Regions from separate parts of the Pseudoduganella lutea genome, predicted to be linked through region 2. Evidence: predicted binding sites of a transcription regulator. Region 2 holds the regulator's gene; each other region holds the start of a gene.
What was found. The regulator sigma-54, encoded in region 2, starts transcription at its own class of promoters, with help from an activator protein. The targets are predictions, from matches to a motif close to TGGCANGNAANCTGCTTT.

Region 1: EWM63_RS09115 (TorF family putative porin) is a predicted target of sigma-54. The motif match lies at 5,563-5,580, and genes of this name have one in related genera.
Region 3: EWM63_RS00375 (PEP-CTERM sorting domain-containing protein) is a predicted target of sigma-54. The motif match lies at 8,445-8,462, and genes of this name have one in related genera.

The regions. Positions count from the first base shown of each region.
Region 1 is NZ_CP035913.1:2,156,764-2,166,817, reverse strand. It holds rRNA gene EWM63_RS09150 (23S ribosomal RNA) at 1-792, shown strand, start outside; rRNA gene rrf (5S ribosomal RNA) at 937-1,049, shown strand; gene EWM63_RS09140 (IS110 family RNA-guided transposase) at 1,479-2,498, opposite strand; gene EWM63_RS09135 (DUF1840 domain-containing protein) at 2,602-2,952, opposite strand; gene EWM63_RS09130 (hypothetical protein) at 3,031-3,534, opposite strand; gene EWM63_RS09125 (YifB family Mg chelatase-like AAA ATPase) at 3,582-5,093, opposite strand; gene EWM63_RS09120 (accessory factor UbiK family protein) at 5,188-5,442, opposite strand; gene EWM63_RS09115 (TorF family putative porin) at 5,648-6,406, shown strand; gene EWM63_RS09110 (P-II family nitrogen regulator) at 6,425-6,763, shown strand; gene amt (ammonium transporter) at 6,785-8,320, shown strand; gene gshA (glutamate--cysteine ligase) at 8,502-9,800, shown strand; gene gshB (glutathione synthase) at 9,988-10,054, shown strand, end outside.
Region 2 is NZ_CP035913.1:2,479,396-2,489,449, reverse strand. It holds gene EWM63_RS10535 (TonB family protein) at 1-499, shown strand, start outside; gene EWM63_RS10530 (YnfA family protein) at 496-819, opposite strand; gene EWM63_RS10525 (monovalent cation:proton antiporter family protein) at 828-2,801, opposite strand; gene EWM63_RS10520 (KpsF/GutQ family sugar-phosphate isomerase) at 2,912-3,934, shown strand; gene EWM63_RS10515 (KdsC family phosphatase) at 3,934-4,473, shown strand; gene lptC (LPS export ABC transporter periplasmic protein LptC) at 4,499-5,092, shown strand; gene lptA (lipopolysaccharide transport periplasmic protein LptA) at 5,124-5,717, shown strand; gene lptB (LPS export ABC transporter ATP-binding protein) at 5,718-6,479, shown strand; gene EWM63_RS10495 (RNA polymerase factor sigma-54) at 6,565-8,040, shown strand; gene hpf (ribosome hibernation-promoting factor, HPF/YfiA family) at 8,132-8,488, shown strand; gene EWM63_RS10485 (enoyl-CoA hydratase/isomerase family protein) at 8,696-9,778, shown strand; gene EWM63_RS10480 (amidohydrolase family protein) at 9,786-10,054, shown strand, end outside.
Region 3 is NZ_CP035913.1:77,369-87,422, reverse strand. It holds gene EWM63_RS00405 (AI-2E family transporter) at 1-287, shown strand, start outside; gene EWM63_RS00400 (FdhF/YdeP family oxidoreductase) at 304-2,052, shown strand; gene EWM63_RS32885 (hypothetical protein) at 2,061-2,615, shown strand; gene EWM63_RS00395 (hypothetical protein) at 2,616-3,104, opposite strand; gene EWM63_RS00390 (methyl-accepting chemotaxis protein) at 3,295-4,869, shown strand; gene EWM63_RS00385 (2OG-Fe(II) oxygenase) at 5,051-6,127, shown strand; gene EWM63_RS00380 (alpha/beta fold hydrolase) at 6,170-7,279, shown strand; gene EWM63_RS00375 (PEP-CTERM sorting domain-containing protein) at 7,630-8,364, opposite strand; gene EWM63_RS00370 (2-hydroxyacid dehydrogenase) at 8,747-9,697, shown strand; gene EWM63_RS00365 (ABC transporter substrate-binding protein) at 9,814-10,054, opposite strand, start outside.

The sequences.
Region 1 (10,054 bases), 320 kb from region 2:
GTAGGATAGGTGGGAGGCTTTGAAGCGGGGACGCCAGTTCTCGTGGAGCCAACCTTGAAATACCACCCTGGTTTGTTTGAGGTTCTAACCTTGGTCCGTTATCCGGATCGGGGACAGTGCATGGTAGGCAGTTTGACTGGGGCGGTCTCCTCCTAAAGTGTAACGGAGGAGTTCGAAGGTACGCTAGGTACGGTCGGACATCGTGCTAATAGTGCAATGGCATAAGCGTGCTTAACTGCGAGACCGACAAGTCGAGCAGGTACGAAAGTAGGACATAGTGATCCGGTGGTTCTGTATGGAAGGGCCATCGCTCAACGGATAAAAGGTACTCTGGGGATAACAGGCTGATTCCTCCCAAGAGTTCATATCGACGGGGGAGTTTGGCACCTCGATGTCGGCTCATCACATCCTGGGGCTGTAGCCGGTCCCAAGGGTATGGCTGTTCGCCATTTAAAGTGGTACGTGAGCTGGGTTTAAAACGTCGTGAGACAGTTTGGTCCCTATCTGCCGTGGGCGTTGGAAATTTGAAGGGGGCTGCTCCTAGTACGAGAGGACCGGAGTGGACGAACCTCTGGTGTACCGGTTGTCACGCCAGTGGCATTGCCGGGTAGCTAAGTTCGGAAGAGATAACCGCTGAAAGCATCTAAGCGGGAAACTTGCCTTAAGATGAGATTTCCCGGAGCCTTGAGCTCCTTGAAGGGTCGTTCGAGACCAGGACGTTGATAGGTCAGGTGTGGAAGTGCAGTAATGCATTAAGCTAACTGATACTAATTGCCCGTACGGCTTGTCCCTATAACCTTGACGGTTATGAATCAATAATGATTCCTTGCATTTACTCTTTGATGAGACGTAGTTCAACACTACAACCCAAACTTACTTCTTCCAGATTGAGCAGTGACGTTGCCCCATAGGGAACGGCACTGCGTACAAGTCATGCCTGATGACCATAGCAAGTCGGTCCCACCCCTTCCCATCCCGAACAGGACCGTGAAACGACTTTGCGCCGATGATAGTGCTGCAACCAGTGTGAAAGTAGGTTATCGTCAGGCTGTTATATAGAAAAACCCCGTTAGCGTGTGCTGGCGGGGTTTTTTGCATTTGGAATGCCGTTTTAGCAGTAAAACCGGTGAGAGACACCCGTTTTTCGGAACAAAAATTGCGGAAGAACTGGTGTCTGTCACCGTACATGGACGCCCCCGGTATGCCAAGCTTTCTTTTCATGACGGCTTTAGGTAAAGATTGCACCCGTACATTCGGACTTTGATGTGGCCGATGCCACTGTCCCTGATGGGATTTGCTGGTCGACGCCCCGGCGGTTTAACGCACTCGAAGTGCTTGGTGACAGACGGGCTTAGCCAACCACGGTCTTACCTAGTTTGCCATCACTGCTTGATCGCTTGTGCAATCGGTGGAATGTACCGGCACTGCTTCCAAAAACTGTTTGCCTCCCTTCGACAAGGGACCCTTAACCGGGTCGATTACGCGGCAGCGTAATCGACCCGGAACTCTCTGTCATGTGCTAACAACGCCCACACTGTTCTTGCATTTTTGTTGGCCAAGGCCACGGCAGCGATATTCTTGTGTCGCCGGCTAAGTAGCGAATGAAGCCAGTCTTGCTTGATCTTGTTGGCTGCGTGCCGGATTACTGCTCGGGCGCCATGAATGAGCAACGTCCGCAGATACGTATCGCCTCGTTTGCTGATGCCAAGAAGGTTGGTTCGGCCGCCCGTTGAATGCTGTTTCGGCACCAGGCCAAGCCATGCAGCGAGCTGTCGGCCGTTGGCGAAGTGCTTGGCGTTACCGATCGCTGCCACCAATGCGCTCGCTGTAATCGGACCAATGCCCGGTATCTTCTCTAGTCGCTGAGACATCGAATTCGAGCGATGCCAATTCTGGATCTCCAGCTCGAATTGCTTAACTCGCTTGTCCAATACGTTCAAGTGATCAAGAAGTTCGAGGATGGTCTGGCGGAACGCGCCGGGCAGTTCATCCTTCGCTTCATCGAGCAATGTCGGCACCCGCTCCTTAAGCAGGGCCAGGCCCTTTGGCACGATCAATCCAAACTCCGCCAATAGCCCGCGAATCTGATTAGCCTGCGCCGTGCGCTGCTTGACGAATCCTGCCCGGGCCGTGTGGACAGCAAGGATCGCCTGCTGTTCGATATTCTTGATCGGCACGAAACGCATGCTTGGTCGTTGCACTGCTTCGCAGATCGCTTCTGCATCTGCTGCATCGTGCTTGTTGGTCTTCACGTACGGCTTGACGAACTGCGGAGCTATCAGCTTGACCGTGTGCCCCAGGCTTTGTAACTGCCGCGCCCAGTAATGCGCGCTCCCACATGCCTCCATCCCGATCAGGCACGGTGCCATGTTGGCGAAAAATTCCATTACCTTGCCACGCCTCAGCTGGATACGCTTCTCCACCTTGCCAGCCGCATTCACACCGTGGAATTGGAAAACTTCCTTTGCCAAATCAACACCGCATACCGTAATCTTCATGGTGACGCCCCCCTCTAGCTAAGTGGTTTCTCGACAACTCCACTTTGGCACATTGATGCCGTTTTAGGGTGGGGGCGTCCATCCCATTGGTTTTGCCGGAACTTCAGACTCCCCAGACGATGCTGTCGCCGCCATCCCGGGCCGCACGCAGCATCTCCAGCAAGGGGAATGCCCGCTGCGCGAAGCCGATGTGGTTTTTGTCGGCCATCTCCGTGGACTCGTCTTCCTCGGGCAAATGATGCGGGTGCGAGTGATTGGCGTGCCCGGCATCCACCTCCGGGTGCAGCTTGCTCAGCGTGATTTCCTGCTCCAGCAGTTGCACGGCATGGGCTGCCTCGGCGGCCGTGATGACGCCACGCGTGTGGTTCTTGTTCAGCACATCCAGGATCCGCTGAGCATGCTCCTGGTACATCGTGACATCGGAAAAAGACTGGGATTTGAATGTGATTAACATGGCGCTTCCTGATCTATTGTTGTAATGATCCAACGATATCACGGCTTGCCGCGAGACACCGGCACGCACGCCAGCGTTTCAGTTCAGCTTAAATGAACGAATGAAAGTGTCAATATTCTCTGCGTCCACGGCGCGCTCCGGCCCGATGACGACAACCTGGTAAGCGCGCTTGCCACGGGACAAAAACCTGCCGTGCAACTGCATCGGGCGCCCATTGTTCGCACCATGGGCTTCCAGTTCCACGCCATCCGCGTGCGGTGTTTCCTTCGATATCTTGCCGGCGATATTGCGCACCATCGCGGCCTGCATCGACCGCGCGGCATCCTTGGCCTGCGCCGCATCGGCCAGTTCGGTGGTGCCGACGGCAAACATCGTTCCTTCGACTTCGGCGGCCGTCATCGTCATGGCGGCCTGGTGGCCTTCGAGCGTCACGGTACGCGTGTGCGACGCAGGCTTCCCGGGGAACATGACGGAATAGGGTGCATCGGCGGCACGGTAATCGCGCCAGTTGAACTGCGGGCTGCAGGCGCCGAGTACCGTGGCAACGGCCACGGCCAAGGGAATCGAAAGATGAAGTCTCATGCCACGATGGTAGCAGCGTCAGGAACCCGACGCCATCTGAGCAGGCGTCAGGATGCGCGCAATACGCGACGAAACTGGATGGCTTCGAGCACGTGCTTCGCCAGCACGGTTTCCGAACCGGCCAGGTCGGCCACCGTGCGCGCCACCCGGAGCACGCGGTGATAGGCGCGCGCCGACCAGTGGAATTGCAGCATGGCCTTGTGCAGCATGTCCTGCCCGGAACGCTCGGGCTTGCAGTACCGGTCGATCTCGCGCGACGTGAGATGGCGGTTGCTCTTGTTCTGGCGGTCCAGCTGCCGCTGGAAAGCGGCCTCCACCCGGGCGGCGATCACCTGCGAAGGCTCGCCATCCTCGGCCGTGTGCAGGGTATCGGTCGGCACCGGGCCGACGTCGATCTGCATGTCGATACGGTCCAGTAGCGGGCCGGAAATGCGGTCCTGGTAACGCGTGATCGTATCCATCGAACACTTGCATTTACCGGAAAGCTGGCCGTGATATCCGCAAGGGCAAGGGTTCATCGCGGCGATCAGCTGGAACCGCGCGGGAAACTCGGCCTGCCGCGCTGCACGTGAAATCGTCACCCGCCCCGATTCGAGCGGCTCGCGCAGTACTTCGAGCACGCGGCGGTCGAACTCGGGCAATTCATCGAGGAACAAGACACCGCAATGTGCCAGCGAGATCTCGCCCGGCCGTGGCACGCTGCCGCCGCCCACGAGCGCCACGCCGGATGACGTGTGATGCGGCGCGCGGAAGGGCCGCCGCTTCCATGCCGCCGCCGTGAAGGTGCCTGTCAGCGACTGCACGGCGGCGGCTTCCAGCGCTTCGTCGTTCGTCATCGATGGCAGCAAGCCCGGGAAGCGCAACGCCAGCATCGTCTTGCCCGCGCCTGGCGGCCCAACCATCACGATGCTGTGCGAGCCGGCAGCCGCTATCTCCAGCGCGCGCTTCGCATGCCACTGTCCTTTCACTTCCGCAAAATCCGGGTAGTCCACAAGCTGCGGACGCGGGGCGGGGCGATGCCGGGCAAGCCGCGCCGAATCGTCCGCCGCACAGAAATGGTTGCACACTTCCAGCAGCGTGGCGGCCGGGTACACCGCCGCGCCATCGACGAGGGCTGCCTCGTCCGCGTTGGCCCGCGGCAGGATGAAGGCATTGCACGTGTGCGCGCGCTGCATTGCGAACGTCATCGCCAGCGCGCCGCGGATCGGCCGCAACTCACCTGTCAGCGACAGTTCACCGGCAAATTCGTAGCGGGCCAATGGCGGGGCGGGGATCTGGCCGGAAGCGGCCAGGATGCCAAGCGCGATCGGCAAGTCGAAACGGCCCGATTCCTTGGGCAGGTCGGCCGGCGCCAGGTTGACGGTGATGCGGTGCGCGGGCATTTCAAAGCCGGCGTTGACGATGGCGGCACGCACGCGGTCGCGCGCTTCCTTGACTTCGGTTTCGGCCAGCCCAACGATGTGAAACGCCGGCAAGCCGTTGGCGAGATGGATCTCGACGCTGACTTCAGGCGCTTCAATGCCGTTCAGCGCACGGCTTTTCAGGACGGCCAGGCTCATGATTCCCCGCTGCAAGCTGTGGATGGACAAACGATCTTGCATCGTAGGCCGTTGCAGCGGGCGCGGCCTTGTGCCGCGACAAAGGGAAAAATCTTTACAGCGGCGCTTTTTCGGCGGCGATTTTCGCTTCGAGTTCGGCCAGGCGCGTTTCCAGCAGCTCCAGGCGGGAACGGGTCTTGGCCAGCACCTGGGCCTGGATGTCGAACTCTTCGCGTGTCACGAGGTCGAGCTTGGAAAAGCCCTGCGTCATCATTGCCTTCACGTTGCGCTCGATATCCTTGGCGGGCGAGTTCTCGATGACGTTGTTGATCTTGGATTGCAGGTCGGTGAAAAAGGCGTTCATGTCCACGGTGGGCTCCAGGTGAGGTTTTTCGCACGAATGCACCACAATGGTGCCAGTACGAAGATTATTTGGTGCGAAAGGGGCGTCGCACTCCAGGCCTAGGCTATCGGCTCAGCAACTGTTTGCTGGCACGCATTCTGCTTTAGCTAAAGGGACAACGAGTCAGACGAATTTTAAACCGCAATAAAAGTTCACTCAAAAGGAAATCGCCATGTCATACCCGAGCAAGCGCTCCGCCCTGTCCATCGCCGTCCTGTTCGCGTGCATCGCGATGGGCCAGGCACAGGCACAGGAAGCCGCCGCGGCACCCGAGGCGAAACCGGACAATGAGATCAGCTTCAACGCGGCCGTCACCAGCGATTACCGTTACCGCGGCATTTCGCAGACACGCCTGAAACCCGCGCTGCAGGGCGGCGCCGACTGGGTCAACAACCCGACAGGTTTCTACGCCGGTACCTGGCTGTCCACCATCAAGTGGGTCAAGGACGGCGGCGGCGACGGCAGCGTCGAATGGGACGTGTACGCGGGCAAGCGCGGAGAGCTCGGCTCCGGCTTCACGTACGACGTCGGCGGCCTCGGCTATATCTACCCTTCGAACTCGCTGCCCACCAGCGCCAACACCTTCGAATTGTACGGCCAGGTCGGCTTTGGCCCCGCCACGCTGAAATACTCCCATTCGCTGACGAACCTGTTCGGCTTTGCCGACAGCAAGAACAGCCAGTACCTGGATGCCTCCGTCAACCAGGAGCTGGGTGAAGGCTTCATCCTGAACCTGCACGTGGGCCACCAGAAAGTCAAGAACAACGATTTTTCCAGCTACACCGACTGGAAAGTGGGCATCACCAAGGACTTCGGCATCGCCACCGTATCGCTGGCCTATGTCGATACCGATGCCAAAGCGTATTTCGCACCGAACGGCAAGGATCTGGGGAAATCCGGCGCCGTGCTGACCCTGTCCAAAACCTTCTGATATAAAACGAGGCCTGCCATGAAAATGATTACCGCCATCATCAAGCCGTTCAAGCTGGACGAGGTGCGCGAAGCCCTCTCCGCGATCAACGTGCAAGGCATCACCGTTACCGAAGTCAAGGGCTTCGGTCGCCAGAAAGGCCATACGGAGCTGTACCGCGGCGCCGAATACGTGGTCGACTTCCTGCCCAAGACCAAGATCGAAGCGGCGGTCGACGACGCGATCGTCGAGCAGGCCATCGAAGCCATCGAAACGGCTGCCCGCACGGGCAAGATCGGCGACGGCAAGATTTTCGTTTATAACCTGGAACAGGTCATTCGTATCCGTACCGGCGAAACCGGCAACGACGCTCTCTAAAGACAAAAAAAGGGGAATCAGATGAAGAAAATGATCACCAAATGGCTGGCCGGGGCAGCCATGCTGATGGCGTTCAGCGCCGCGCCGGCCTGGGCGCAGGATACGGCCACGGCCGATGCGCCGGCTGCCACCGCAACGGCCACCGCGCCCGCCGCGGCTGAAGCCGCACCGGCCCTGGCACCAGCCGCGGCCGCACCGGCCGCCGCCGAAGCGGCACCAGCCGCCGCCCCCACGCCGCACAAGGGCGATACGAGCTGGATGTTCGTGTCCACGCTGCTGGTCATCATGATGTCGATTCCCGGCCTGGCCCTGTTCTACGGCGGCCTGGTGCGCTCGAAGAACATGCTGTCCATCCTGATGCAGATCTTCACGATCTTCTCGCTGATCATCGTGCTGTGGTGCCTGTACGGCTATTCGATCGCGTTCACCGAAGGCAATGCGTTCTTCGGCGGCTTCAGCCGCGCGCTGCTGAACGGCATCTACGACCCGGTCGCCGGAACGTTCGCCTATGCGGCCACGTTCAGCAAGGGCGTCGTCATCCCCGAATTCATCTTCGTCGCGTTCCAGGGCACGTTTGCGGCCATTACCTGCGGCCTGATCGTGGGCGCCTTCGCCGAGCGCGCGAAATTCGCCGCCGTGCTGGCTTTCATCGTGATCTGGTTCACCTTTGCCTACCTGCCGATGGCGCACATGGTCTGGTTCTGGAGCGGCCCGGATGCGATCACCGATGCGGCCTCGCTGGCCACCGTGACCGCCAAGGGCGGCTACCTGTGGGGCCACGGCGCGCTGGACTTCGCCGGCGGCACCGTGGTGCACATCAATGCCGCTGTCGCCGGCCTGGTCGGTGCCTACATGATGGGCAAGCGTGTGGGTTACGGCCGTGAATCGATGGCACCGCATTCGCTCGTGATGACGATGATCGGCGCCTCGCTGCTGTGGGTGGGCTGGTTCGGCTTCAACGCCGGTTCCGCGCTGGAAGCGGGCGACATCGCCGCACTGGCCTTCGTGAACACGCTGCTGGCGACTGCCGCCGCCACCGTGTCCTGGCTGTTCGCCGAATGGATCTTCAAGGGCAAGCCATCGATGCTGGGTGCCGTCTCCGGTGCCGTTGCCGGCCTGGTGGCCATCACCCCGGCCGCCGGCTTCGTCGGCCCGATGGGCGGCCTGGTCATCGGCCTGCTGGCCGGCGTGGTCTGCCTGTGGGGCGTGAACGGCCTGAAGCGCATGCTGGGCGCCGACGACTCGCTGGACGTGTTCGGCGTGCACGGCGTGGGCGGTATTTTGGGCGCGGTGCTGACGGGCGTGTTCGCTGCGCCGTCGCTGGGCGGGCAGGGCATCTGGGATTACGTTGCCAACAAGGCTTCCGCCGACTACTCGATCGGCGGCCAGGTGGTCACCCAGCTGATCGGCGTGGGCGTCACGATCCTGTGGTCGGGCATCGTGGCCTTCATCGCCTACAAGCTGGTCGACATCGTCATCGGCCTGCGCGTGCCGGAAGAACAGGAGCGTGAAGGCCTGGACATCAACAGCCACGGCGAAACGGCATATCACATCTGATAGCACGCGGTTTCTCGCTCTACAACCGCTCAACACCGCGGTTTTACCGCCAAAAGCGCCCTCCGGGGCGCTTTTTTGCTTTGCGCACCTTTAAAATGGCATTTTTGCCCTGATTTGGTGAGTCCGCCTTCAGAATTGCAAGGCGGGCACGCAGTTCGCCCATCACTACAAGGAAGTAAGCATGGTTCCCCACCTCGTCACGGCCCTGACCGGACCGCTGCTCGATCTCGAAGAAAAAATCCTGGCCGCGACCCCCGCCATCGAGCGCTGGTTCCGGCTGGAATGGCAGGAACACACGCCGCCGTTCTATTGTTCGGTCGACCTGCGCAATGCCGGCTACAAGCTCGCCCCAGTGGACACGAACCTGTTCCCCGGCGGTTTCCACTACCTGGCCAGCGAAATGCTCCCGCTGTCGGTGCAGGCCGCGATGGCCGCGATCGACAAATATTGCCCCGATGCCCGCAACCTGCTGGTGATCCCCGAAAGCTACAACCGCCATCCCACTTACCTGGAAAACGTGGCGCGCCTGGCGCAGATCTTCCGCCAGACGGGCCTGCACGTGCGGCTGGGCACGCTGGATCCGTCGATCACGCAGCCTACGCCGCTGGCGCTGCCGGACGGGAACATGCTCGTCGTCGAGCCGCTCGAGCGCTCGACCAACGGCCGCCGCGTGGGGCTGAAGGACTTCGATCCGTGCACGATCCTGCTGAACAACGACCTGTCGATCGGCACGCCGGACATCCTGCAAAACATCCATGAACAAAGCCTGCTGCCGCCGCTGCACGCCGGCTGGGGCATGCGCCGCAAGCACAACCATTTCACCGCCTACGACGAAGTGGCCAAGAAATTCGGCAAGCTGATCGGCGTCGATCCATGGATGGTGAACCCGTTCCATGCCCGCTGCGGCGAAGTCGACCTGCAATCGGGCGAAGGCCAGGATTGCCTGGCGGGCAATGTCGACGCGGTGCTGGCCAAGATCCGCAAGAAATACAAGGAATACGGGATCAAGGAAAAGCCGTTCGTCATCATCAAGCCGGATGCGGGCACCTACGGCAAGGGCATCATCAGCATCCGCGACGCGGCCGAGCTGAAGGACCTGTCGCCGCAGCAGCGCGAGCGCATGTCGGTGGTCAAGGATGGCCAGGTCATCAGCGAGCTGAACATCCAGGAAGGCGTGCCCACGTTCGAGAGCATCAAGGACGCGGTGGCCGAGCCGGTGGTCTACATGATCGACCGCTACGTGGTCGGCGGCTTCTACCGCGTGCACGCGGAGCGGGGCGTGGACCAGAACCTGAACGCGCCGGGCTCGGAGTTCGTGCCGCTGGCGTTCGCGCAGCAGCACGCCGTGCCCGATCTGAAGGCCAAGCCCGGCACCGCCGCGCCGAACCGGTTCTACGTGTACGGCGTGGTGGCCCGGCTGGCGCTGCTGGCCGCGTCGCTGGAAATGGAACGCACCGATCCGAATCCCGAAGTGTACTGAGGCGCCCGATGTTTCCTGAAAACCGGTGACAGACACCCGTTTTCAGGAAATGTTCCAAAGAACTGGCGCCTGTCACCGATGTAGTCACCGATTTGGTGCAGCGCCACGGGTTGGCGGGTGCTGGGCTGAACCGATGACGCTTTGCAATCTCGGCTAGAATCAGCCATTACCCAGAATGGATGTGCCCATGAAAATCGCTTTTCTTGCCGACCCGTTGGCGAACTTCAAGATCTACAAGGACTCCACGTACGCGA
Region 2 (10,054 bases):
CGGCCGCGGCATGGCCCAGGACAAGGCCGATGGTGTGCGCTGGATCGAGCAGGCCGCGGAACAGGGCGCCGCGAACGCGCAGGCGACATATGGCTTCCTGCTGCTGCGTGGCGAAGGTGTCACGAAGAATGAAGCGGCCGGCGAGGAATGGCTGCTCAAGGCGGCGCAGCAGGATCACCCGCAGGCCCAGACCCAGCTGGCGTGGCTGCAGATCCAGCGCGGCGCCGTCGATGCGGGCACGATCGCGCTGCTCGAGCGTGCCGCCGAACGCGGCGAAATGCCGGCCCGCCTGATGCTGGCGCGCTGCTATGAACGGGGAGCGGGCGTCGCGCAGGATCACACGAAGGCCTTCGCGCTCTACGCGAGGGCCGCGGCCAGCGGCAGCTCCGAAGCCAAGCGCGCGCTGGTGAGCCTGTACGACAAGGGTGCCGGCCTGCCGGAAGACCGGCGCGCCGCCAGCACGATCCTCGGGCGCGCCGATGCGCCGGCAGCGAACTAGCCGCGCGGCTGCAGCGCGATGACGGCCATGCCGCCCAGCGCGAGGGCGGCGCCCAGCGCATCCCAGCGCGTCAGCGCAATGCCGTCCACGAAGCGCAGCCACAGCAGCGCCACCGCGATGTACATTCCTCCGTATGCCGCATAGGTTCGGCCCGCAGCCGCAGGGTGCAGCGTGAGCAGCCAGGCAAACAGGGCCAGCGAAGCGGCGGCCGGTATGAGCAGCCACGCCGAACGGCCGCCCTTCAGCACGAGCCAGGGCAGGTAGCAGCCGACGATCTCGGCGACGGCCGTGACGGCGAACAGCAGCGACAGGCGCAGCATCTCCACGGTCAACCCAGCAGCAGCTGTTCGGCGCGCGCCACCGCCTGCGCATTGCCGCGCAGGACCACCACGTCACCCGCTTCCAGCACCATGTCCGCGCCGGCGTCGAGCCGTTCCCTGCCGCGCCGGACCGCCATGATCTCGGCACCGTCCACGTCGATGTCGCCCACGGTGCGGCCCACGCAGTTCGATGCCTGCGTCAGCGTCACCGTGTGCAGCCGCGCCGTTTCGGCGTCGTCGCCGACATCGCTGATGCCGTGGAAGTAGCCGCGCAGCGAGGCGTAGCGTTCCTCGCGGGCGGCCTGCACGCGGTGCACCACCCTGCGCAGCGGAACGCCCAGCATCACCAGCGCGTGCGAGGCCAGCATCAGGCTGCCCTCCATCAGTTCGGGCACCACCTCGGTGGCGCCGGCCGCCTTCAGGCGGTCCAGGTCGGAGTCGTCGTGGCTGCGCACGATCACCGGTAGCGTGGGTGCCAGCTCGTGCACGAGGTGCAGCACCTTCAGCGCCGACGGCGTGCTGGCATACGTGATCACCAGCGCGCTGGCGCGGTAGATGCCGGCCGCAATGAGGCTTTCGCGGCGCGCCGCGTCGCCATACGACACGCTGGCGCCGGCCGAGCGGGCTTCCTGCACGCGGGTGGGGTCGAGGTCCAGCGCCTGGTAGGGAATGCCTTCTTCCTGCAGCAGCGTGGCCAGGCTCTGGCCGCTGCGGCCAAAGCCGGCCACGATCACGTGCTGTTGCGCGGACATCGTGCGGGCCGCGAGCTGCGTGAGGTTCAGCGACTGCATCATCCATTCGTTGCTGGAGAATTTCAGCACCAGCCTGTCGGACTGCTCGATGAGGAACGGCGCCGCCAGCATCGACAGCACCATCGATGCCAGCACCACCTGGACCACGAACGGATCGACGAGTTCCATGCCGCCGACCACGTTCAGCAGCACGAAGCCGAATTCGCCGGCCTGCGCCAGGGCCAGGCCGGTGCGCATCGACACGCCGTCCGAGGAGCCGAACAGCTTGGCCAGGCCGGCGATCAGCGCGAACTTCATCAGCACGGGCAAGACCAGCAGCGCCAGCACGAGCCACCAGTTGTCCAGCACCACGCGCACGTTCAGCAGCATGCCGATGGTGATGAAGAACAGGCCAAGGAGCACGTCGCGGAAAGGCTTGATGTCTTCTTCCACCTGGTGCTTGTATTCCGTCTCGGAGATCAGCATGCCGGCCAGGAAGGCGCCCAGCGCCAGCGACAGGCCGGCACGCTCGGTGATCCACGCCGCGCCCAGCGTTACCAGCAGCAGGTTCAGCATGAACAGTTCCTGCGAGCGGCGCTTGACCACCACCGTGAACCAGCCGCGCATCAGCTTCTGGCCGAAGAACAGCAGCAGCACCAGCACCAGCACGGCCTTGAGCGCCGCCCAGCCCAGCGTGGCCGCCAGGTTGTCCGGATTCTTCGCCAGCGCGGGAATCAGGATCAGCAGGGGCACCACGGCGATATCCTGGAACAGCAGGATGCCGATGATCTTGCGGCCATGCTCCGATTCCAGTTCCAGCCGCTCGGTGAGCATCTTGACGACGATCGCCGTGGACGACATGGCCAGCGCGCCGCCCAGCGCGAACGCGGCCTGCCAGGAAATGTGGATGGCCGGCGGCAGCGCGCTGGCGATCACCCAGCCGAAGGCCATGGTGGCCACGATCGTCAGCACCACCTGGGCCATGCCCAGGCCGAATACGTCGCCGCGCATCGATTTCAGTTTCGGCAGCGAGAATTCGAGCCCGATCGAGAACATCAGGAAGACCACGCCGAATTCGGCCAGCGCATGGGTGGCGTGACTCTCCTCGGCAAGCCCCAGCGCGTTCGGGCCGATCAGGATGCCCACGGCTAGGTAGCCGAGCATGGGCGGCAGGTGGAGCATGCGGAATGCCACCACGCCCAGCACGGCACTGCCTAGCAGAACGAGAGTCAGTTCAAGGGGCGAGAACACGGGAGAGCGCCAATAATGGCCAGGGGCGGGAGGAGGAGATGCTGCGCGCGTGCGGAGTTTGTAACATCTGGCAAGTTTTTTGCTTTCCCAATTCGGCTATACTTTCGGCCATGAGTGTAACCCATGAAAAAACAATGCTGAAAGCTTTTGATGCAACGACCGCAAGCCGCGCGCTGGAGCTGGCGCGCGAAGCCCTGCAAATCGAGGCCGACGCGCTGATCGCGCTGCATGCCCGCCTGGCAACGGATGAGAGCGTGGGGAAAGCCGTCTCGCTGCTGCTGAACTGCAAGGGCCGCGTTGTCGTGTCCGGCATTGGCAAATCCGGCCATATCGGGCGCAAGATTGCCGCCACGCTGGCGTCCACCGGCACCCCGGCGCTGTTCGTGCACCCGGCCGAAGCGGCGCACGGCGACCTGGGCATGGTTACGCCGGACGATGCGTTCATCGCCATTTCATACTCGGGCGAAAGCACCGAGCTGATGGCGATCCTCCCCGTGGTCAAGCGCATGGGCGGCATGGTGATCTCGATGACGGGCAAGCCGGAATCGAGCCTGGCGAAGCTGGCGGACGTGCACCTGGACGTGTCGGTGGCAAAGGAAGCCTGCCCGATGAACCTGGCGCCAACGGCGTCGACGACCGTGACACTGGCGCTGGGCGATGCGATCGCCGTGGCGCTGCTGGACCTGCGCGGTTTCAAGGAAGAGGACTTCGCCCGCTCGCACCCGGGCGGGGCGCTGGGCCGCCGCCTGCTGACGCACGTGCGCGACGTGATGCGCCACGGGGCGGCGATTCCCGCCGTCACGGCCGATACGCGTCTGCCGGACGCGCTGATGGAGATCACGCAAAAAGGCATGGGCATGACGGCGGTGGTCGACGCGCAATACCGGCCGGTGGGCGTGTTCACGGACGGCGATCTGCGCCGCCTGATCGACAAGGTGCAGGATTTCGGCAAGGTCGTCATCGGCGACGTGATGCACGCGAATCCGCGTACCATCGGCCCCGACAAGCTGGCCGTCGATGCCGTGGCCGTGATGGAAGAGCACCGCATCAACCAGATGCTGGTGGTCGACGACGCGGGCACGCTGGTCGGCGCGCTGCACATCCATGACCTGACCCGTGCAAAGGTGATCTGATGAGTGAAACATATGACGTGGCCAACCTCGAACGGGCCGCGAAGGTCAAGCTGTTCATCTTCGACGTCGATGGCGTGCTGACCGATGGCGGCCTGCACTACGGTGCCGAGGGCGAAGCGTTCAAGACGTTCAACGTGCAGGATGGCCTGGGCATCAAGCTGCTGCAGGAATCCGGTGTGCTCACCGGTATCATCAGTGCGCGCCGTTCGCCGCAGGTGGCGGCCCGCGCCAGGGACCTGGCGATCGAGTTCGTGCACCAGGGCGGCCATGACAAGCTCACGCCGTTCAAGGCGCTGCTGGACCAGTTGAACCTCACTGAGGAACAGGTGGCCTTCATCGGCGACGACGTGGTCGACATTCCGATCCTGTCGCGCGCCGGTTTCGCGGTGGCCGTGCCGAATGCCCGGCCGGAAGTACTGGCGCGCGTGCACCACGTGACGCAGCACCGCGGCGGCCATGGCGCGGTGCGCGAAATCTGTGAATTCGTGCTGCGCGCGCAGGGCAATTACGAGCGTGTCATGGCCCAGTTCCTGGCCTGAGCGCTGACGTCTACAGGGAGACAGGATGCGTAACCAGCGAACAGCACACCGCTACCGGCTGTCGATCGGCATGGTCCTCGCGCTGCTCGGCGCGCTGGGCTCGTTCTGGCTGCTCGAGCTGATGAACCGGGCCGGCGGGGAAATGGAAGCCGGCATCAAGGTCGACGAGCCCGACTACATCGTGGAGCGCTTTTCGTTCGTGCGCATGTCGGAGACGGGGCAGCCCAGCTACATCATCTCGGGTGACAAGCTGACGCACCGGCCGTCCGACGATTCGTCGGAGATCGACAAGCCCGTGGTGCGCAGCATTTCCGGCGACAAGCCGCCGATGGATATCCGCGCCGAGCATGCACGGGTCGACGAGGACAATACGCGCGTGACGCTGACGAAGAACGTGAACATCCACAGGACAGCGTCACCCGCCGCGCGGGAAATGCACCTGGCCACCGAGCTGTTGACGATCTATCCGGACGAGGACCGCATGGAAACGGACCGGCCGGTGCGCATGCAGAGTGGCGGCGCGACCGCCACCGGCGTTGGCATGAAGGCCAACAATGCCACGCGCCAGTTGCAGCTCGGCCAGGGCACCATCGTGTATCCGCCCCGTGCGCGGCAGTGAAGCAAACAAGAATCGCAGATAGGAATCGAAGATGAAGAGACTCATATTGTCGGCGCTGCTGCTGCTGGGCGCGGCGGGCTTTGCCGCCGCCGAAAAGGCAGACTCGTACAAGCCCACCGAGATCAACTATGGCCGCCTCGATGCGGACGACGTGAAGCAGGTCTACACGTTCACCGGCGACGTGACGCTCACGCGTGGCACGCTGCGGATGAAGGCCGACAAGGCCGTGGTGACCTACACGCCGGACGGCTACCAGCTGGCCACGCTGACCGGCGGCGGCAAGAAGGTGGCGTTCCGCCAGAAGCGCGACGGTGAAGGCGACCAGTGGATGGAAGGCGAAGCGGACCGCATCGAATACGACGAAAAGGCCGAACTGGTGAAGATGTATTCGAAGGCCAAGATCCGCCGCCTCGAAGGCACGAAGCCGAGCGACGAGGTGGAAGGCGAGTTCATTTCGTACGACAGCCGCCGCGAGTTCTTCAGCGTGCGCAATTCCAGCACGGGCACCGACAAGCCGGGCGCCGGCCGCGGCACGATGGTGATCCAGCCGAAGCGCACGGCGCCGGCTCCCGCATCGACTCCCGCCACCACGCAACCGCCGGCCGCGCCGGCAGCGGGGAACTAGATGGCGCGCGAGCAGCAAGATTGCAGCAGCACGCTGATCGTGCGCGGATTGCAAAAGAGCTATGGCAAGCGCCAGGTGGTGCATGACGTGTCCCTGCAGGTGGCCTGCGGCGAAGTGGTGGGCCTGCTGGGCCCGAACGGTGCCGGCAAGACCACGTCGTTCTACATGATCGTGGGCCTGGTGGCGTCGGACGCCGGCACCATCGATCTCGACGGTACCGACATCTCCAGCCTGCCGATCCACAAGCGCGCCACCCTCGGCCTGTCGTACCTGCCGCAGGAAGCATCGGTGTTCCGCAAGCTGACCGTGGAAGAAAATATCCGCGCCGTGCTGGAGCTCCAGAAGGTGGACGGCAAGGCGCTCGGCAAGGCCGAGATCGACAAGCGCCTGAATGCGCTGCTGGCCGATTTGCAGATCGAGAAGCTGCGCGAGAACACGGCGCTGTCGCTGTCCGGTGGCGAGCGCCGCCGCGTGGAGATCGCCCGCGCACTGGCGACCAATCCCCGCTTCGTGCTGCTGGATGAACCGTTTGCCGGCGTGGATCCGATCGCCGTGATCGAGATCCAGCGCATCGTGCGCTTCCTGAAGGAACGCAGCATCGGTGTGTTGATCACGGATCATAACGTACGTGAAACGCTGGGCATCTGCGACCGGGCGTATATCATCAATCAGGGCAGCGTACTGGCCTCCGGCCGGCCCGATGACATCATCGCCGACGAGTCCGTCCGCCGTGTCTATCTTGGTGAGCACTTCCGCATGTAACCGCGTCGACCGCGTTGCGCCACGCGTTGTTCCACTGATAATGAGCATAAACCAGCCGTCTTGAACCAGCAGCCATGAAACAGCCATGAAACAGTCCTTGCAACTGCGCACTTCCCAGCACCTCGCGCTGACGCCGCAATTGCAGCAGTCGATCCGGCTGCTGCAATTGTCCACGCTGGAGCTGCACCAGGAACTCGAACAGCTGCTGACCGATAATCCGCTGCTCGAGCGGCTCGACGATCCGCTCGACCGTTCCGTGCGCCTGCTGGGCGATGGGGCGATCAACACCACGCAGGCGCCGGGCGAGGCGCCGCCCGAAGGCGGCCCGCCGCAGGATGCGCCGGCCGCCCCGGAACCGGAGCCCTACGAGGGCGGCGAAGGCGAAGGCCTCGACCCCGGTGCCGGCGATACCGACTGGAGCAGTGCGGGCAGTGGCAAGGGACCGGACGACGACGATGGCCGCCCCCAGCTCGAGGCAAGCCATCGCAGCCTGCGCGAACACCTGATGGAGCAGATGCGCGTGACGGTGCTGGAGCCGCGCGACCGCGCCCTGGTGGAGCTGATCATCGATGCGCTCGACGATAACGGTTACCTCGAGGAGAGCCTGGAAGATATCCATGCGCGCATGCCGGAAGAGCTGGAGATCGAGTTCGACGAATTGCGCACCGCGCTGAAGCTGCTGCAGAGCTTTGATCCGGCCGGCATCGGTGCGCGCAACGCTTCCGAATGCCTGGCGCTGCAGATCCGCCGCATGCCGGGCGTGCCGCTGGTCACGCGGCGGATGGCGCTGTGCATCGTTGAAAAACACTTGCAGTGGTTTGCGCAGCGCGACTTCAACAAGCTGAAGAAGGCACTCGATTGCGACGATGAAGACTTGCGCGAAGCGCAAGCGGTGATTCGGCAGTGCAATCCGCATCCGGGCGCCGCCTTCGCGGCCGACGTGTCAGACTATGTCGTACCGGATGTCGTGGTGAGGAAAGGACGCAATGGCTGGATCGTCACGCTCAACAATGACGTGATGCCCCGCCTGCGCGTGAATGCGCTGTATGCCAGCCTGCTCAAACAGGGCAAGGGCGAAACGCAGATGAATGCGCAGCTGCAAGAAGCCAAGTGGCTGATCAAGAATATGCGCCAGCGCTTTGACACGATCCTGCGCGTGGCCCAGGCCATCGTCGAGCGGCAAAAGAACTTTTTCTCGCATGGCGCGGTGGCAATGAGACCCCTTGTGTTGCGTGAAATAGCTGATACACTGGGTCTTCACGAGAGTACTATCTCTCGGGTAACAACTCAAAAATATATGCTCACCCCGCATGGCATGTTTGAGTTGAAGTATTTTTTTGGCAGCCACGTCGCAACCGAAGCTGGTGGGGAAGCTTCCTCGACTGCGATCCGGGCGCTGATCGTGCAATTCACAGGAGCCGAAGACCCGAAGAACCCTTTATCCGACAGTAAGATTGCGGACATGCTGGGTGAACAAGGCATGGTGATTGCGCGACGCACTGTTGCCAAATATCGCGAAGCATTGAAAATTCCCCCAGTCAGCCTCCGCAAGTCCTTGTAAGCAATCTGTAGTGTATGGGTTCCTCTGCGCCGCCGCATTTTGATGGCGGAAGCCGCACGAACCTGGATTGATCTTCTTTAGGAGTGTGTGTATGAATCTGACCATCAGTGGACACCATATCGACGTAACCCCTGCCATTCGCGAGTATGTGCAGAACAAGCTGGAACGCGTTAGACGGCATTTCGATCAGCTGATCGATGTAAGTGTGATCCTGAGTGTAGATAATCTCACCGAGAAAGAAAAAAGGCAGAAGGCGGAAATCAACCTGCGCATGTCGGGCAAGACCGTGTTTGTCGAAAGCGTCGCGCAGGACCTGTATGCGGCCATCGACTCGCTGATCGACAAGCTGGACCGGCAGGTCATGAAGCACAAGGATAAAGTGCAAAATCATAATCATGAAACCATCAAGCACCTGAGCGAGATCGAGATTCCCGCGTCACCCGCATAACGCCGGGTGCAGGTCGCAGCCGGCTGGCTGCTGCAACAGAAGGGCGCGCAATGCGCCCTTTGTTACGTCCGCACCTCACCGCATCCCGGCAGTTCACCGCAGTTCACGGCAGTTCACCTTCAGTTCCTCTTCAGTTCACCTTTTACACCCACACGATCCGCATCCATGGCTAGAATGAGGCCAATAACGACAACGATGCGAGACACCATGACCGACCACGTCCATACCAAGGTGCGCAATGGCACCGGCTTCATCACGCTCGACCGACCCAAGGCATTGAATTCGCTGTCGCTCGACATGATCCGCACGATCACCGGCACGTTGCTGGCCTGGCGCGACGACAGCGACATTGCCGCCGTCGTCGTCCGCAGCACCACCGAAAAGGCGCTGTGCGCCGGTGGCGACATCCGCTTCTTCCATGCGGCCGGTACAGCGACGCCGCAAGGCGGCAGTGCGCAGATCGAGGATTTCTTTACCGAGGAGTATGCGCTGAACTACCTCGTGTACTGCTTTCCCAAGCCCTACGTGGCCCTGATGGATGGCGTGGTGATGGGCGGCGGCATGGGCATCGCCCAGGGCGGGCCGCACAGCAGCGTGCGCGTGGTGACCGACCGCACGCGGCTGGCAATGCCCGAGGTGAACATCGGCCTGTTCCCCGACGTGGGCGGCAGCTATTTCCTGTCCCACGCGCCAGGCAAGCTGGGCGTGTACCTGGCGCTGACGGCGCTGACGATCGGCGCGGCCGACGCGATGTATTGCCGGCTGGCCGATCACTATGTGCCGGCGGCCGAGCTGCCGCAACTGGCCGACCTGGTCGGCTCCACGGCCGGGGCGGGGCTGCGCGAGGCGGTGGGCATGTTCGGACGCTCGCTGCGCGACGAGGCCGGTCCTTCCGAGCTGCAGGCGCACCGCGCGCTGATCGACGACCATTTCACCCAGCCCTCGGTACCCGACATCGTGGCCTCCCTGCGCCGCGACGATCATCCGTTCGCGCAGAAGACGCTGGCCGCCATGGAGCGCCGCTCGCCGCTGATGATGTGCGTGACGTTCGAGATGATACGGCGCGGCGCAACGATGGGCGTTGCCGATTGCCTGCGGATGGAACGCAACCTGGTGCGCCGCACCTTCGAGCATGGCGAGATCATCGAAGGCGTGCGCGCGCTGGCGATCGACAAGGACCATGCGCCGCGCTGGAACCCGCCGACGCTCGATGGCGTGACGGAGGACATGGTGGCGCGCTTCTTCGAACCCGCCTGGCCCGCCTGGGCCCATCCGCTGCGCCACCTGTGAGGCCACCATGGACCGCCGTAACTTCCTGACATTCGCCGCTGCCGCCATGGCATTGCCGGCCCGGGCCGACGATGCGGCAGCTGCCGACATCGTGCCGCTGGTGGACCATCACCAGCACCTGTTCAGCCCGGCAATGGCGCGGCTGCTCGACAGTGGGGCTGGCGGCCCGCCCGTGATCACGGCCAAGGACCTGATCGCGCTGCTCGATGCGGCCGGCATCCGGCGCGCCGTGCTGCTGTCCGTCGCCTATGTGTGGGGCAGTCCGGCGCGCAAGAT
Region 3 (10,054 bases), 2.4 Mb from region 2:
TGCTGCCGGTGATCGGCAACCTGATCTCGAACACGGTGCTGGTCGTCGTCAGCCTGTCGCATTCGCTGCACGTGGCCGTGGCCGGGCTGGCGTTCATGGTGGTCGTGCACAAGCTGGAATACTTCCTGAACGCCCGCATCATCGGCTCGCACATCAATGCGCGCGCGTGGGAACTGCTGGCGGCGATGCTGTTCGCCGAAGCCGTGTTCGGCGTGCCCGGCGTGATCGCCGCACCCGTGTTCTATGCCTACATCAAGGATGAGCTGCGAGCGCGCGAACTGATCTGAACGCTACAATACGGGGATGACCAAGACCATCCCCATCGTTCCTCTTGCACTCAAGCCCTACGACAAGCCGGCCGGCGGCTTCGGTTCACTGCACGGCACGGCCAAGGCGCTGATCGGCAATCCCGGCGCCCAGGCGCTGGCCACGCTGCCCCGGCTGAACCAGCCGCAGGGCGTCGACTGCCCCGGTTGCGCGTATCCCGATTCGCCGGACAGCAAGTCGGTGGATTTTTGCGAGCAGGGTGCCTGGGCCATCGCCCACGAATCGGGCAAGGCACGCGCCACGCCGGCATTCTTCGCCGCCAACACCGTCACCGCGCTGCGTGCGAAAGAGCATTGGGAACTGGAAGCGGCGGGCCGCCTGACGGCACCGATGCTGTACGACGCCGCCAGCGACACCTACCGCGAAATCGGCTGGGATGCCGCGTTCGCACTGGCCGGCAGCGAACTGCGCGCGCTCGGCAACCCGGACCGCGCCGTGTTCTACACGTCCGGGCGCAGCAGCAACGAGGCGGCGTTCGCGTACCAACTGTTCGCGCGCGCCTTCGGCACCAACAACCTGCCGGATTCGTCGAACCTGTGCCACGAATCGTCCGGCATGGCGCTCACGGAATCGATCGGCGTGGGCAAGGCCACGGTCACGCGGGCCGATTTCGCCCACGCCCGGCTGATCATGAGCTTCGGCCACAATCCCGGCTCGAACCACCCGCGCATGCTGGGCGACCTGCGCGAAGCGAAGCAGCGCGGCTGCCGCATCATCATCTTCAACCCGCTGCGCGAACGGGGCCTGGAAGCGTTTGCCGATCCGCAATCGCCCGGTGAGCTGCTGGGCGGCACCGGCACGCAGCTGGCCGACGCGTATTACCAGGTGCGCGTGGGTGGCGACCTGGCCGCCATCACCGGCATCGCCAAGGCAGTGCTCGAGAGCGGTGGCGTCGACCGGGAATTCATCGACGCGCATACCGACGGCTTCGAGGCCTTCCGCGACCTCGTGACGCGTCAGGCATGGCCCGACATCGAAGCGGCCAGCGGCCTGGCGCGCGCGCAGATGGAAGAGGCAGTCGGCTACTACCTTGCTTCGCCGGCCACGATTGCCGCATGGTGCATGGGCCTGACCCAGAATGAATTCGCCATTGAAACCATCCAGACACTCGTCAACCTGATGCTCTTGCGCGGCAACGTGGGCAAGCCGGGTGCCGGGCTGATGCCGGTGCGGGGCCATTCGAATGTGCAGGGTGACCGCACCGTGGGCATCACCAGCCGGCCGAAGCCCGAATGGCTTGCGGGCCTGCGGCGCGTGTTCGGTTTCACGCCGCCGGACGTGCCGGGGCGCGACGCGATCGGCACGATCGACGGCCTGCTGGACGGCTCGGTCGATGCCTTCCTGGCGCTGGGCGGCAATTTTGCCGTGGCCGCGCCGGACACGCCGCGCGTGCTCGATGCGCTGTCGCGCACGCGGCTGACGGTGCACGTGGCCACCAAACTCAACCGCACGCACCTGTATCCCGGCAAGACGGGGCTGCTGCTGCCATGCCTCGGCCGCACGGAGCTCGACGTGCAACCCTCCGGCCCGCAGTTCGTCAGCGTCGAGGACACGGCGTCGATGGTGCATGCCTCGATGGGCCGGAACCGCCCGGCCAGCGACCTGCTGCGCTCGGAGCCGTTCATCGTCAGCCGGCTGGCCAGGCACACACTGGGGGATCGGAATCGAAGGCGGGAATCGACTGGGAAACCATCGGCACGGACTACGATGCCACGCGCGCGCTGATCGAGCGCGTGGCCGAGGGCGCCGTCGAAGGTTTCACGGCCTACAACGAGCACATCCGCCTTGAAAAAGGATTTCATCTGCCGAACAGCGCGGGCCGGCGTGCGTGGCACACGGCCGCGGGCAAGGCGCGCTTCATAGGCCATGCGCTGCCGGTGGACACCATCATGGCCCGCGCCCGCGCGCACTATGGCGACGGGGTACTGTGCCTGGCCACGATCCGCGCGCACCGGCAGTACAACACCACCGTCTACCGCGACCCCAAGGGCGAAGTGGACCGGTATCGGGGCGTGTATGGCACGCGGCACGTGCTGTTCGTGGGCCGCGCCACGCTGGACAGGCTGGGCTTCGCGGAGGGCGACATCGTGCGCGTGCGCGCCGCGGCGCCGGATGGCATCGAGCGCTGCGTGGACGGCATGCGGCTGGTGGCGACGGGCGCCCAGGGGGACGACGTGTTCGGCTACTTCCCCGAACTGACGCCGCTGCTGTCGCCAGCGCTGGTGGCGCGCGGCTCCAACACGCCGGCGTTCAAGCAGATTCCCGTGCTGATCGAGCGCGCGCGCTGATCAGGGCAGGCGGCGCAGCCGCCGCGCTTCGAAGGCCTTTTCAAAGAACGTGGACAGCATCTGTTCGAGGCGCTCGGCCGTCAGCTGGGCGCACGGGATCGTGCCGCCTTCCTTGCCGGAGCCATCGCGCGCGTGGCGGTCGAACGCGCTTTCCCATTCCAGCAGGCAGGTGCTTTCCAGCGCGGTAAACGTCAGCGTGCAGGCATCGCGGCCCGCGTGCGCGGCGAGCCGGTTCTTGTCGGGCACGAAGGTGAGGCGCACGAAATCGTTCCAGCCGTCGTTGCCTTCCTCGATCTTGCCGTCATAGTCGTGCTCATACATCTGCTTGCGCATGGCGGCCAGCTGCGGGCGAATCACGTTTTCAAGCGTGCCGCGGTATTGTTCGCGAAAGTCGAGCCGGGCCTGGCGCGCGGCCTGTTCCTGCGCTGCCTGCTGCGCGGCGGCCACGTCCGCCTCATGCTTGATCGCGGCTTTGGAAAAGATGGACATCGGTGACAAGGTGTCAAAAACATTAGTGTACACGTGCAGCCACGCGAGCGATGCGCACATGTGCGCAGGGGCGGGACACTGCGCCGCTTTCATGTTACTATTGGCTTGCAGCAACATATTTTCTCGCCGCAGCCCCATCCCCGCTGTCCATCGCAACCTGCTGCGTTGCACGACTTCCGGTATATCCATCATGAAACTTGCTGATCTAAAAATAGGCGTTCGCCTGACCCTGCTTGCCGCCTTTTTCCTGCTGACCCTGCTCTTGGTGGGCTTCACCGGCTGGAACGCGTTGCGCGACATGAACATGCGCAACGCGGCCGGTTTCGAAGAAGCGGGCGGGCTGATGCGAGCTGTGGATGGCGCCCGTTCGGCGCAGGTCGACTTCAAGATCCAGGTGCAGGAATGGAAGAACATCCTGCTGCGCGGCCAGGATCCCGCCCAGCTCGACAAGTACACGAAGGCGTTCACCGCCAGTGGCGCGGCGACCGCCGGCAAGTTGACTGAACTGAAAGGCACGATGGCAACGCTGGGGCTGCCGACGGCCGCCGTGGACGAGGCGTCGCGCCTGCACGGTGAGCTGGGGCGCCGCTACCTGGAAGCGTTGCGCCAGTTCGACGGTGCCGATCCATCGGGCGCGCAGAAGGTCGACAAGCTGGTGCGCGGCATGGACCGCGACGCCACGGAGCGCATCGATGCCATCGTCGAGGCGATCCGCAAGGAGGCGGCTACCCGCATCGCGGCCGTGGAAGCGCGCAATGACGAGGTGTACCGCAATTCCGTGCTGACGCTGCTGGTGCTGCTGGCGGCCGCCGTGGCGATTGGCGCGCTCATCGTCGTCATGCTGGTCCGAGGCATTACCGTGCCGCTGTCACATGCGCTCGGTATCGCGCGGGATGTGGCCGCCGGCGACCTGCGCCACGACGTGCGCACCACCCGCGCCGACGAGATCGGCGACCTGCTGCGGGCCCTGGGCACGATGAGCGGCAACCTGTCGCGCATCGTGGCGCAGGTGCGCAGCGGCACGCAGGCCATCGCGGTGGCCTCCGAGGAAATCGCCACCGGGAACGCCGACCTGTCGGCGCGCACCGAGTCGCAGGCGGGCTCGCTGGAGGAAACGGCCGCTTCGATGACGGAGCTGACCGGCACCGTGCGTCAGAACCGTGACAACGCCGAAGCGGCCGCGGGGCTGGCCGGCAAGGCGACCGACGTGTCCACGCGCGGCAGCGCGACCGTGGCCGAAGTGGTGCGCACGATGGGAACGATCAACGGCACGTCGGCGAAGATCGCCGACATCATCGGGGTCATCGACGGCATTGCCTTCCAGACCAATATCCTGGCCCTGAACGCCGCCGTGGAAGCCGCCCGCGCGGGCGAGCAGGGCAGGGGCTTCGCCGTGGTGGCCAGCGAAGTGCGTGGCCTGGCACAGCGCTCGGCCGTGGCTGCCCAGGAGATCCGCGCGCTGATCACGGCGTCCGTGGCGGAAGTGGAAGCGGGCCGCGCGCTCGTCGACCGTGCCGGCGCCACGATGCGCGAAGTGCTGGACAGCGTGGAGCAGGTGGCGGCCGTGGTGCAGCAGATCTCGCTGGCCAGCGGCGAGCAGCAGCAGGGGATCGAACAGATCGACGAGGCGATCGCGCACATCGACACCACGACGCAACAGAACGCCGCGCTGGTCGAGCAGGCGGCTGCCGCGGCCGAGTCGCTGCGCGAGCAGGCCCGCCAGCTCGATGCGTCGGTGGCCGTGTTCAAGCTGCGCGCGGCCTGATGCAGGGCGGTGATGCAGGCCCCGATGCAGGGGGCTTGACGCAGGAACCTGATCCAGCGTGATGCGGGGGACTTGATGCATGCCGCTGGCGCAATGGCGCGTCGTGCGGCCTGCGATAATGGCACTTTCAACGCATGATCCTTGCCTCATGAACGACCACGCCTGGCTGCCTGGAGATCCCGTGCCGGATTTTACGGCCCGCTCCAGCAATGCCGAACGCTTCCATTTCAACACCGTGGCCGGCCGCTACGTGGTGCTGACCTTCTTTGGCAGCGCGGCCAGCGAAACGGGGCGCGCGGTCAACGACCACGTCACGCAGCGGCGCGCGCTGTTCGACGACGAGCGCGTGTGCTGGTTCGGTGTCAGCGTCGACCCGCGCGATGAGAGCGAGGGGCGGGTGCGCCAGGCGCAGCCTGGCGTGCGCTATTTCTGGGACTTCGACCGTGCCGTCAGCGCTCGCTATGGCGCGCTGCGCCGGGCGGCCGATGGCGAGGTGCGCTATGCGCCCTTCACGCTGGTGCTGGACCCGACGCTGCGCGTACTTGCCTGCATTCCGGCAGCGTCCGGCACGCAGCACGCCCAGGCGCTGGAGCGGGTGCTGGGCAACCTGCCGGCGCCGGCCCTGCATGCCGGGCTGGCGGTGCCTGCGCCGGTGCTGGTCGTGCCCCGCGTGTTCGAGCCCGGATTCTGCCGGGAACTGGTGGCGCTGTACGAGCGGCATGGTGGCGTCGAATCCGGTTTCATGCGCGAAGTGGACGGCAGGACGGTCGGTGTGCTCGAGAGCAGCTTCAAGCGGCGCGAGGATTTCGTGTTCGACGGCGTGCCCGAACTGGAAACGCTGCGCGCCGCCGTGCGTGCGCGCCTCACGCGCCGGCTGCTGCCGGAAATCCGCAAGGCATTCCAGTTCGACGTGACCCGCATCGAACGTTATGTCGTCGCGTGCTACGACGGCGACCGGCAAGGCTTCTTTCGCGCACACCGGGACAACACCACGCCCGGCACCGCGCACCGCCGCTTCGCCTGCACGATCAACCTGAATGCCGACGACTACGACGGCGGCGACCTGCGCTTTCCGGAGTTCGGCCCGGCGACCTGGCGGGCACCGACCGGCGGCGCCGTGGTGTTTTCCTGCTCGCTGCTGCACGAAGCCACGCCGGTCACGCGCGGCCGGCGTTTCGCCTTCCTGCCTTTCCTGTACGACGACGCGGCCGCGGCGATCCGCCAGCGCAACCAGCACACGCTGGTCCCGTCCTCCTAGTTTCCCCCGGACCCCGCGTGGTCGTTGCATTGCTTATTCCGATTGGCTAAAGTATCGCCAAGAAGTCAACAACAAGCAGTTTCCATCGACAATAACTTTCGCCGGCCGGCGTCACCGCGGCGGCGGGTTGCGCCACGGCGCAACGGAAGAGAGGCACATGACATTACCTGGACGAGCCGCCGTGGTGACCGGCGTCGCCCGCCGTATCGGCAATGCCGCGCGCAAGGGGGCACGCTGATGCCGGCGCTGGCGACAATCGCGGCGGCCGCGGCCGGCCTGGCAGTCCCCGCCATCGCGGGCGGGCTGGCGCTGTTCACGCGGCACGTGGAACGCAAGGTCGAGGCGGCGCTGCCGCCGCAGGGCATCTTCGTCGACGTGCCGGGCGCCCGGCTGCATGTGCGGGAGCAGGGCCGGGGGCCGGCGCTGCTGATGATCCATGGCCTGGGCGGGCACATGTCGCATTTCACCTACGAGGTCGCGCGGCGTCTGGCGCACCATCATCGCGTGATCACGGTGGACAGGCCCGGTTCCGGGTATTCGACGCGCCACCCCGGCGCACCGGCCGGGCTGCGCGAACAGGCTGCCGCGCTGGCCGCGCTGATCGACCGGCTGGAACTGGAGCAGCCCCTCGTTGTCGGCCATTCCTACGGCGGCGCCGTGGCGCTGGCGCTGGCGCTCGATTACCCGGAGCGCGTTGCCGGGCTGTCGCTGCTCGCCCCCCTCACGCACCTTCCGGACGAGACGCCTGCCGCGTTCCGCGTCCTCGACACGCCTTCGCCGCTGCTGCGCCGGCTGATGGCGTGGACGGTGGCCACCCCTGGGGCAATCGCCCGCGGTGGGGCAGTGCTGGAACAGGTATTTGCGCCGGACCCGGTGCCCCATGACTTCGCCACCCGCGGCGGGGCCTGCTCGGCCTGCGGCCGGGCCAGTTCCTCGCCGCCTCAGAGGATATGGGAGCGCTACCCGGGCAGTTGCCCGGCTACAGCAGCCGGTATGGTGAATTGCGCATGCCGGTGGCCGTGCTGTTCGGACGGCACGACCGCATCCTGTCGTGGCGCGAGCACGGCGAGGCGCTGGCCTGCAAGGTACCGCATGCGGTATTGGAAGTGGTGGACGGCGGGCACATGCTGCCCGTCGCACAAGCGGACCTGACGGTGCAGTTCATCCGCAGCGCGGCAGCCTGCTGACGCCGAAGGATGGCGCGCGGGCCGGGACGTGGCGGCATGCGATGCCGGGCACGGTTTGCGGGCGGGGCGACGTTCCAAGGCGGGAAGGCAAGGCGAGATGTAAAGCGGATGTAAAGCAGGGGAGGGCAAAGCGGGGATGCACTGCGGTGTTCGTGTGCAGGACGCTGCGTGATTTACCTGGAAAACACACGCAGCGCCTGACTTGGGTCGCTGCTGCCGGAAACAGCGGGTTACGGATCAAGCTGCGTAATCAACTGTAAAATTTTCCGACAGTCGGGCTAGGCAAAGCTGCCGGCCGGAGCCGGCAGCCAGGCATTAACGCTGCTTGCGGCGACGCAGTGCAGCCAGCGTCAGCATGCCGGCGCCCAGCATCATGTAGGTGCTTGGTTCCGGAACCGGCGACGTCATGCCGTAGAAGTTGCCCGTGCCGACCACGTGGTTCGGCTCGCCCGGGTATGGCTGCGTGAAGCTGGCCGAGAACGCCAGGTCGGAACCGTCGATCTGCGCGTTGGTGTCGAAGTAGGCAGCAGCAACGCCACCCACGACGTCCAGCTGGCCCAGACCGCTCAGGTTCGGCGGCATCATCGAGTTCACGGTGCCCAGCAGCGTGGCGCCGTTGTACTCGTGACCAGCCAGGCTCAGCCACAGCGTGCCCACGCCGGTGTTGCCGGCGTTGACCGTCAGCGGATCGTACGGATTGATCGTCGACGGGCCGTTGTTGACGTAGATGTTGACGAAGCCGCCCGTGTAGTTCGTGGTGGCGCCGGTGCCGCCCGCGGTCGGGGTGTAGCCACCGAACACGATCGTCAGCTCGCAGCCTGCGCAGAACTGTTCCTGGCCCGTGCCGTTCATCGTCGACACGACGCCGTAGCCGCCCACCGTGCCGTTGGCATCGATGATCTGGTGCATCTGCACGGACGACGAAGCGAAGTCCAGCAGGTAGTCAGGATCCCACGTCACGCCGCCCACGGTCTGTGGCGCTGCAACTGCCGCGCCCATCGTTGCCACTGCCACTGCTGCGCCCAGTACTGCTTTTTTGAATTGGTTCACTATTAGCTCCAGGTTTGATTAGGTTGCACTTTGGGTGCTCTTTCAGAATAGGCTCTTGTTATTCTTATTGCGTATATCGATAAGCAAATAGCGTGCCTTAGCTCAACCGTAAATGCTAAGCATTTGATTTTAATCATAAACTTGTCTTACATGCCATGTTGGGGTGCCGTCGCGTAGACTCGACTGTAAAATTTTCCGACAGATGAGCGTGACTGAAAATGGCTTATCAGCATCGATCTGCGGTCAGTGTGTTTGCTTCATGCATTAAAATGTTCATTTGAGGAATAAAAATATCCGGTGGTTAATATCGAGTTATTCCGAAATTGTAAGAATGCGACTGACGTTCTAGAATCACTGATCGTTCACTCATGAATAAATTCAGATGAAACCGGAAATCCTCGTGATGGCCGCCAGTCCGTCGGCGTCCGTGATGGCGCAACTGGACCAGCATTTCACCTGCCATCACGTGTGGCGGGTGCCGGCCGGGGAGCGCGCCGCATTCATTGCCGGCGTTGCCGCCACCGTGCGCGGCGTGGCCACCACCGGGATGGCGGGCATCGGCGCGGCGCTGGCCGCGCAACTGCCGCAGCTTGAGATCGTGGCCGTGAACGGCATCGGTGTGGACGCGGTGGATTTCGACGCATTGCGCCCGCGTGGCATCCGCGTGACGAACACGCCCGGCGTGCTGACGGACGACGTGGCGGACCTGGCGGTCGCGCTGCTGCTGTCGGCGTCGCGCCGCATCCCCACGCTGGATACGTATGTGCGCGCCGGGCAGTGGCAGGCTGGCGTGCCGGTCAAGCCGGCGCGCGCCTTGCGCGGCAAGGTCGCCGGCATCTATGGTTTCGGGCGCATCGGCCAGGCCGTCGCGGCCAGGCTGGCCGCTTTCGGGATGCAGCTGCGCTACTGGCAGCCGAACGTGAAGGCGGGTGTCGACGTGCCGCGCGCCGCATCGCTGGCCGACCTTGCGCAGGGCAGCGACTACCTGGTCGTCTGCGCGCCGGGCGGCGCCGCCACGAAGGGAACCGTCGACGCGGCCGTGCTGGAAGCGCTGGGGCCGGAGGGCACGCTGGTCAACATCGCGCGCGGTTCGCTGGTCGACGAGCCCGCACTGGTCGCCGCGCTCGCGAATGGCCGGCTGGGCGCCGCGGCGCTGGACGTGTTCGCCGACGAACCTGCCGTGCCTGCCGCACTCACCGCGCTGCCGAACGTGGTGCTCACGCCGCACGTGGGCAGCCTCACCGTGGAAACGCGCCATGCGATGGGCCAGCTGGTCGTCGACAACCTGCTGGCGCATTTCGCGGGACGGCCGCTGCTGACGCCGGTGGCGTGATCACCTGGAGAACAGGGACGGACCGGAACGCCGGACCGCCCTGTTTCCAGGAAACGACATTGCGCTGATTAGTTGCCGCTAAACAGGGGTACGTCCCCAGTTTTTCGCGGGGGTAATCACTGCTTGCCCGGGTCCTTCATGTCGGGGAACTTGTCGAACTCGATGTTGTAGACCTCGTTCCCCACCTTCTTCACTTCGCGTACGTAAACGGTCTGCACGATGTCGCGGGTGGCCGGGTCGATGGCGATCGGGCCGCGCGGGCTGTTCAGCTTCATCGTCTTCAGCACGGCCATCGCCTTGTCGCCGTCGATCTTGCCGTTCAGCTTGCGTGACACGTCATAGATCGCCGCCATGCCG